Regions from separate parts of the Mycolicibacterium sp. SMGY-1XX genome, predicted to be linked through region 2. Evidence: riboswitches for the same ligand, from Rfam matches in the RefSeq annotation. Region 2 holds a riboswitch; the other holds the start of a gene.

Region 1 (4,412 bases), 3.6 Mb from region 2:
CAACCACCCGAACGAGGGGTTGTCCCGTGCTCTCCGCTCTCCTGTTGAGCTTCGCCGTCATCTTCGTCGCCGAGCTCGGCGACAAGACCCAGCTGGTCGCGATGACGTTCGCATTGCGCTACCGCTGGTGGGTGGTACTCGGCGCGATCACGGCGGCGACGACACTGGTCCACGTCCTGTCGGTCGCGATCGGGCACTACCTGGGCGCCGCGCTGCCGACGCACCTTCTCGGCCTCTTGGCCGGCGCGATGTTCGTCTTCTTCGGCCTCTGGACATTGCGCGGCGACAGCCTCAGCGACGAAGAGAAGAGCCGGGCCCAGCGGGCCACCGGTGCCGCATTCTTCGTGGTCACCTCGGCGTTCTTCCTGGCCGAGCTCGGCGACAAGACCATGCTCGCCACCATCACCCTGGCCGCCGACAACGACTGGCTGGGCGTGTGGATCGGATCCACCCTGGGCATGGTGGTCGCCGACGGGCTGGCGATCATCGTGGGTGCGGTCGCCGGCAAGCACCTGCCCGAGCGGCTCATCCAGATCGGCGCGGCGGTCCTGTTCCTCTTGTTCGGCTTCTACATGCTGCTGGAGAACATCTTCACCAGCGCTCCGATCTGGGTCATCGCCCTCGCCACCGCGGCCATCGTCGCGCTGTGCGCGGCGATGCTGCGCGCCCTACCCGAGCGATTCCGGCCGGCGGTGCTGAAACCGCAGGACACCTCCCCCGCCGTCGGCGAGACTGAGCAGGCATCCGCCGCCGAGGAGCCTACGCAGAACCGGATCTGACCAGGGAAGGGACGTCATGACGACAGTCGCCGAGAAGCCGAAGACCGCACCCTGGCTCGTCTTTTCCCGATTCCTGGCGCTCGCCACGGTCGCCGTGGTGGCCGTCCTGTTCGTCACCGCCGGGTCGGTGATCCAGGCGGGCGAATTCCTGGACATCCACGGCGGGGCTGCGATCGCCTTGCACGTGGTGACGGGTGTGCTCACCGTGACGCTGGCGGGCTTGGCGCGGCAACGGCGTCACGGCTGGTGGGCGGCGGCCCTGGCCCTCGGGTTGTTCGCCTTCTCCTTTGTCCAGGCCTACCTCGGCAAGGGTCACACCCTGAGCGTGCACGTCCCCGGCGCCCTGCTCATCACGGCCGCCTCGGTCTGGCTGACGGTCTGGCTGTTCTCCCGCCCGCGCAGCTGAGCTGCGGTGACACTCGACGAACTGGCCCGGCACCTGTGTGCCTCCGGGGTGGTCACCGTATTGATCGACGGACGTTCGGGGTCGGGCAAATCCACCCTGGCCGACCAGTTGGCCCAGCGCTGGGCCGGCAGTGTGGTGGTGCGCCTCGATGACATCTACCCCGGCTGGGACGGCCTGGCCTGGGCGGTGGACCACGTTCACACCGAACTGCTGCAACCGCGCAGCGCGGGTGATCCAGCGCGCTGGAGGCAGTGGGACTGGACGACGAACACCCCCGCCGGGTGGCGTCCGGTCACTGCCACCCAACGCCTGATCGTGGAAGGCGTCGGCACCCTGTCCGCCGGCAACCGGGCACTGGCGGACATCGGCATCTGGATCGACGCCGACGACGAGGTGCGCAAGCAGCGGGCATTGCGGCGCGACGGCGACACCTACCGTCCTTTCTGGGACCGATGGGCGGCCCAGGAAGAGACCCTCATCGCCCGGCATGACCCCCGCTCGGCCGCGGACTACCTCGCCACCGGGACCCCCGACGGCACGGATTGGTGCTTCACCAGCACCCACCCGGTATAGCAACTCCTGTGTGTGTGGACTAGCTTGGAGCACGGAACACCACGGGAGTGCACACCGAGTGCGCTGAGAGGACGGCTGACCGGCTGTCGACCGTACGAACCTGACCGGGTAATGCCGGCGTAGGGAGATGCACGTGAACATTGCCTGTCACGTAACACCCATCTGAGCGCCCGTTTCGGCGCCGCACTGCCACGGTCGCAATCGCCGTGCTCGCCTTCACGATTCGTCGCTGCCCGGTCCGTGCACGAATCTCAAATACTCAGTACGAGGAGTCTCATGTCCCATCCGACCTCCGACACCCGTCGCCCCGTGCGCTGGCGCGTCGTCGACATCGTGGTCGCCAGCGTGCTCGCGGTGGCCGCCGGCCTGGTTTTCGTCTTCTGGAACGTCGCGTCCAATCCCATCGCCACCCCGTTGAACGCCGTCCTGCCCGGCCTGCAGGCACTCGCGGGCGGCGGTTGGCTCTTCGCCGGCGTGCTCACCGCGCTGGTGATCCGCAAACCCGGCGCGGCCCTCTACGGCGAGTTGGTGGCCGCCACGGTGTCGGCCCTGGTCGGAAACCAATGGGGCGTGTTGACCATCGAGTCCGGCCTGGTGCAGGGCCTGGGCGCCGAACTGGTGTTCGCGCTGTTCCTCTATCGCCGGTGGAACCTGCCCGTGGCCACCGCCGCCGGCGCTGCCGCCGGTCTGGCCCTGGCCATCAACGACCTGATCCTCTGGTACCCGGGATCGACCACCACCTTCGCGACCATCTACACCGCCTCGGCAGTGGTCTCCGGTGCCGTCCTGGCCGGGGTGCTGTCCTGGTTCGTGGTCCGGGGCCTCGCCAAGACCGGAGCGCTCAGCCGCTTCGAGTCCGGAAGAGTGGTCGCGAGTCCCGCGCCTCGATGACACCTCGTCTCGGTGGCGCCGACGTGACGGCCGCCGGGTGGGGCTGGCAGCACGCCGGTCAGAGCCGTTGGGCGATAGAGGATCTGGAGCTGCACGTCGCGGCCGGAGAACGGGTGCTGTTGCTCGGACCGTCGGGGTCGGGGAAATCGACCCTGCTGCACGGTCTGGCCGGGCTGCTCGGCGGCTCCGAGGAGGGGCACCAGGCGGGCAGCCTTCTGATCGACGGCGCCGCACCGGTGCAGCAACGGAACCGCCTCGGAATGGTGCTGCAGGACCCGGACTCACAAGTGATCCTGTCCCGCGTCGGCGACGACGTCGCGTTCGGCATGGAGAACTTCGCCGTTCCCCGCGACCGGATCTGGCCGCGCGTCGACGCGGCGCTGCGGTCGGTCGGCCTGAATCTCCCTGTCCAGCACAACACCTCAACGCTGTCGGGTGGGCAGAAACAGCGGCTGGCGCTGGCAGGTGTGCTGGCGATGAGCCCGGGCCTGCTCCTGCTGGACGAACCCACCGCCAATCTCGATCCCGACGGGGTGATCGAGGTGCGCGACGCCGTGACCGCGGTCGCCGAACTGACCGGTGCCACCCTGATCGTCGTCGAGCACCGCACCAAGGTCTGGTTACCCGTCGTCGACCGGGTCATCGTGCTCGGCGCCGACGGGGCTGTGATGGCCGACGGCCCACCGGAACAGACCATCCGGCGCGAACGTGATCACCTACTGCAGTCCGGTATCTGGATCCCTGATGCACCGGTCCCCCACCTGAACCGCACCCCGCCGCCCGTGGGGGAACCTCTGCTGGCAGCGACGGACCTGTCGTTGGGGTACCGCGCGAATCCGCCGCTTCGCACCGGGCTCGACTTCGGCATCTCGGCGGGGCGGGTCACCGCGGTGACGGGCCCCAACGGCGCGGGTAAGTCGACACTGGCCCTGACCCTCGGAGGTCTGCTGCCACCGCACGGCGGCGCACTCGAAGCACGCTCCGACTTCGCGCCGTCGCCGAAGAACCGCGAACCCGCCCGGTGGCGCTCCAAGGATCTGCTGACCCGCATCGCCAGCGTCTTCCAGGATCCCGAGCACCAGTTCCTCACCCCCACCGTCCGTGACGAGCTCTCGCTGGGGCCCAAAGCCCTCAAACTCGGCCAGGCCGAAATCGATTCACTCGGTGACGCGCTGCTGGACCGACTGCGGCTGAGTCATCTGGCCGACCGCAGCCCGTACACGCTGTCCGGCGGTGAGAAGCGCCGCCTGTCGGTGGCAGGCGTGTTGATGACGCGGCCCGACATCATCGTCCTCGACGAGCCCACGTTCGGGCAGGACCGTCGTACCTGGGAGGAACTGATCCACCTACTGTCCGAAATCGCCGACGACGGCAGCGCTGTGGTGGCGGTGACCCATGATGCGGAATTCGTCGACGTCCTGGCCGACGACCGGATAACGCTGTGATCAACCCTGTCGCGAAACTGCTGACAGCCGGGGTCATCGCGTTGGCGCTCGTGCTCAGCGTGGACTGGGTGTCGGCGCTGACAGCCCTGGTACTGGAGATCCCGTTGTTCGTGGCACTCGGTGTCCGGTTGCGGCCGTTCGTGATTCGTGGCGCGGTCATCACCGGCGCGGCCGCCCTCACCGCACTGACCAACCTGCTCTACGGCGAGCCCCGCGGTACCGTGCACTGGCATTTTCTGCTGATCACCGTCAGCGACGGTTCCATCGAGCTGGCCCTGGCCATGTTCCTGCGCGTGCTGGCCATTGCGCTGCCTTCGG
Region 2 (4,412 bases):
GCTGCCTCGGGCATGCCCTCGACCGTAGCGGGTGACTCCGACAAGCCCCACTGGATTTTGTGGGGTGCCCGGATCAGGCGGCGTTGTCGGCGCCGGGTGCGTCGGCGTAGCGGCCCGGCGACATCCAGGACGCGACGGCGCCGAGCACCATCATCACCGCCGCAGCCGCGAACACCACCACCAGACCCGCGTGGAACGGTTGGGTGATCAGCTCCGGGAAGAACGTCTTACCGGTGAGCACCTCGGCGTTGACGCCCGGCTGCTGCAACGCGTGGTACGGCTCCAGCAGTTCGGCGATGGGGTTGTAGCCCAGGAACGCCGCGAAGAGACTCCCGACGGGTGGCAGGCCGGCGACGTCGTGTGCGACGTCAGCGGACACGCCTTGCGCCTGCAGCCCGGTGCTGAGGGTGGAGGGCAGCGTGTTGGCCAGCCCGACGATCATGAGCGAGAAGAAGATACCGATCGACAGTGACGAGCCGGCGTTGAAGAACGTGGCGCGCACACCCGAGGCGGCACCGCGCTGGGATGCCGGCACGCTCGACATGATGGCCGCGGTGTTCGGGGCGGTGAAGATACCGCCACCCAGACCGTTGAGGAACACGATCACCGCGAACATCCAGTAGTCGAAGTTCACCGGGATCAGCAGCAGCGCAACGAATGTCACCGCCATCAACAGCATGCCGCCGACGGTGAACGGCCGGGCCCCGAACCGGTCGGACAGCGATCCCGCGATCGGACCCGCCACCAGGAACCCGATGGTGACCGGCAGCAGGTAGATGCCCGCCCACAGCGGCGTCGACTCGAAGCTGTAACCGTGCAGCGGAAGCCAGATGCCCTGCAACCAGATGATCAGCATGAACTGCAGGCCGCCGCGACCCACCGACGACATCAACCCGGCGAGGTTGCCCATGCCGAACGATGCGGACTTGAACAGTTTCATGTCGACCATCGGCTGCGACACCCGCAGTTCGATGAGGCAGAACACCACCAGCAGTGCCAACCCGGCGGCAATCGAACCGAGGACCAGAGGAGAGGTCCAGCCGGTGGTGGAGTCGCCATAGGGCTGGATGCCGTAGGTGATACCGACCAGCAGCACCGTCAGACCGACGCCGAAGGTCAGCGTTCCGGCCCAGTCGATGCGGCCCGGTGTACGGGATCCGAGTTCTTTGAGCGAGCGCAGGCTCCAGACCGTGCCGGCCAGGCCGATCGGCACGCCCACCCAGAAGATGGCCTGCCAGTGCCACTCGGAGAGGAAACCGCCGATCAGCAGGCCCAGGAATGAGCCGGCGACCGCGGAGACCATGTTCACGCCCAGCGCCATACCGCGTTGATTGGCCGGGAAGGCGTCGGTGAGGATCGCCGAGGACGACGACATCAGCATGGCGCCGCCGACACCTTGGACCACGCGCCAGGCGATCAGCCACACCGCACCGCCGCCCATGGAGAACGGGTCGAACGACAGGGCCACCGCGGCGACCGTGAACACCACGAACCCGAGGTTGTAGATCCGCACCCGGCCGAGCATGTCGCCCAGGCGGCCGAATGGCACCACCAGCACGGCGGTCACCACCAGGTAGCCCATCAGCATCCAGAGGAGGTAGCTCACATTGCCGGGCGCCAAGGGATTCAGGCCGATACCGCGGAAGATCGCCGGCAGCGAGATCAACACGATGGACGCGTTGATGGTGGCCAGCAGGGTGCCCAGGGTCGTGTTGGACAGCACCACCCACTTGTAGCGGGGGTGGTCGTGGTCCATCTTGATCCGGCGTCGAGCGGTGGCGGTGAGGCTCGCGTCGGTGGTGGTGAGCTCGGCAGTCATCAGCATTCTTCGTTTCGTATCGAGTGCGTGCGCAGCCCACCACGGTGTGTGCCGCAATTTACATATGTTAGCTATGCAAACCTTCGTGGTGCAATTCCCATTCCATCCCGTTCCGTCGTCCCGGGGTGTGGCACGGCACCGGACTGCGCTAGGTTGGTCGCGTAACCCACACGGGAGTGCACACCGAGTGCGCTGAGAGGACGGCTGGGGCCGTCGACCGTACGAACCTGACCGGGTAATGCCGGCGTAGGGAGTGAACTGATGAGTGCTGTTGCCGTATCCGTGACCCATGCCCCCATCTCGGGCAGCCACAAGACCTACCGCGAACTTCCCGACGGCGCCAAGGTGCCGTTCCGTCGGGTGAACCTGACCAACGGTGAGCATCTCGACCTGTACGACACGTCCGGGCCGTACACCGACGCCGAGGCGCACGTCGACCTGGAGAAGGGGCTGCCACGCCGTACGGTCGTGCGCGACCGGGGTACCCAGCTGCAGCGGGCGCGCGCCGGGGAGATCACCGCGGAGATGGCCTTCATCGCCGAAAGGGAAGGTGTACCAGCAGAACTGGTGCGTTCCGAAGTTGCCAGGGGCCGCGCGGTCATCCCGGCCAATCACAACCATCCCGAGACCGAACCGATGATCATCGGCAAGTCCTTCGCGGTGAAAGTCAATGCCAACATCGGCAATTCGGCGGTGAGCTCGTCGATCGGCGAGGAGGTCGACAAGATGGTGTGGGCCACCCGGTGGGGTGCCGACACCATCATGGACCTGTCCACCGGTAAGGACATTCACCTGACCCGCGAGTGGATCCTGCGTAACTCGCCCGTCCCCGTCGGCACCGTGCCGATGTATCAGGCCCTGGAGAAGGTCAACGGTGACCCGACGGCGCTGACCTGGGAGGTGTACCGCGACACCGTGATCGAGCAATGTGAGCAGGGCGTCGACTACATGACCGTGCACGCCGGTGTGCTGCTGCGCTACATCCCGCTCACCGTCAACCGGGTCACCGGCATCGTCAGCCGCGGCGGCTCCATCATGGCGGCGTGGTGTCTGGCCCATCACACCGAGTCCTTCCTCTACACCCATTTCGCCGAGCTGTGCGAGATCCTGGCCCGGTATGACGTGACGTTCTCCCTCGGCGACGGGCTGCGCCCCGGGTCGATCGCCGACGCCAACGACGCGGCGCAGTTCGCCGAACTGGAAACCCTGGGCGAACTGACGAAGATCGCGAAAAGCCATGGCGTGCAGGTGATGATCGAAGGACCCGGTCATGTGCCGATGCACAAGATCGTCGAGAACGTCCGCCTCGAAGAAGAGCTCTGCGACGAGGCACCGTTCTACACCTTGGGACCGCTGACCACCGATATCGCGCCTGCGTACGATCACATCACCTCGGCGATCGGCGCGGCGATGATCGCCCAGGCCGGCACGGCGATGCTCTGCTACGTCACTCCCAAAGAGCACCTGGGCCTTCCGAACCGGAAAGACGTCAAGGACGGCGTGATCGCCTACAAGATCGCTGCGCATGCCGCCGATCTGGCCAAGGGACACCCGCGCGCTCAACAACGTGACGACGCGTTGAGCAAGGCCCGGTTCGAGTTCCGCTGGGAGGATCAGTTCAATTTGTCGCTGGATCCAGACACCGCCCGCGAATTCCACGACGAGACGCTGCCGGCGGCCCCGGCCAAGACCGCCCACTTCTGTTCGATGTGCGGACCGAAGTTCTGCTCGATGCGCATCACCCAGGACATCCGCGAAGCCATGGCGGAGAAATCTGCGGAGTTCGCCGAGCAGGGCAACCGCGTCTACCTACCCTTGACCTCATGACGTACCTACCGCTGAGCCCGCCCGGGCAGACACCGCACCGGGTGATGACCATCGCCGGCTCCGACTCCGGCGGCGGTGCGGGCATCCAGGCCGACATGCGCACGTTTGCGATGCTGGGCCTACATGGCTGCGTAGCCGTCACCGCGGTGACGGTGCAGAACTCGGTGGGCGTCAAGGGCTTTCACGAGATTCCACTCGACGTGGTGGCCGGGCAGATCAGCGCGGTGACTTCCGATATCGGCATCGAAGCCGCCAAGACCGGCATGCTGGCGTCATCAGAGATCATCGGATGCGTGGCCGAGACCTGGCGAGCCGAGGCACTGACAGTGCCGCTGGTGGTGGACCCGGTGTGCGCATCGATGCACGGGGACCCGCTGGTGCACCCCAGCGCCCTGTCGGCCATCCGCACCGAGTTGTTCCCGCTGGCCACGTTGGTGACACCGAATCTCGACGAAGTGCGCCTGCTGGTCGACATCGAGGTGGTCGACACCGAGTCCCAGCGCGACGCAGCGCGGGCGCTGCACGCTCTCGGGCCGCAGTGGGCGCTGGTCAAGGGTGGGCACCTGCGCTCGTCGAGCGCGAGCCCCGACCTGCTCTTCGACGGCACGGAGTTCTACGAGTTCGCCGCTCCGCGGGTGGACACCGGCCACGATCACGGTGCTGGTGACACCCTGGCCGCCGCGACCGCTTGCGCTCTGGCACATGGTTATTCGGTGCCGGATGCGGTGCAGTTCGCCAAAGCGTGGGTGACCGAGTGCATCCGGGC

The links. Region 2 has a riboswitch for thiamine pyrophosphate ahead of thiC (phosphomethylpyrimidine synthase ThiC). Riboswitches for the same ligand answer to the same signal wherever they lie in the genome.
Region 1: linked by a shared signal. The riboswitch ahead of NL241_RS11285 (ECF transporter S component) and the one ahead of thiC (phosphomethylpyrimidine synthase ThiC) in region 2 are both predicted to bind thiamine pyrophosphate.

Annotation. Positions count from the first base shown of each region.
Region 1 covers NZ_CP101139.1:2,308,175-2,312,586, reverse strand. Annotated here, with positions in the region: gene NL241_RS11300 (TMEM165/GDT1 family protein) at 27-779, shown strand; gene NL241_RS11295 (hypothetical protein) at 796-1,185, shown strand; gene NL241_RS11290 (nucleoside/nucleotide kinase family protein) at 1,192-1,758, shown strand; TPP riboswitch at 1,790-1,901, shown strand; gene NL241_RS11285 (ECF transporter S component) at 2,035-2,649, shown strand; gene NL241_RS11280 (ABC transporter ATP-binding protein) at 2,646-4,094, shown strand; gene NL241_RS11275 (energy-coupling factor transporter transmembrane component T family protein) at 4,091-4,412, shown strand, end outside.
Region 2 covers NZ_CP101139.1:5,954,113-5,958,524, forward strand. Annotated here, with positions in the region: gene NL241_RS28440 (efflux ABC transporter ATPase subunit, DrrA-related) at 1-14, opposite strand, end outside; gene NL241_RS28445 (MFS transporter) at 74-1,819, opposite strand; TPP riboswitch at 1,980-2,089, shown strand; gene thiC (phosphomethylpyrimidine synthase ThiC) at 2,081-3,646, shown strand; gene thiD (bifunctional hydroxymethylpyrimidine kinase/phosphomethylpyrimidine kinase) at 3,643-4,412, shown strand, end outside.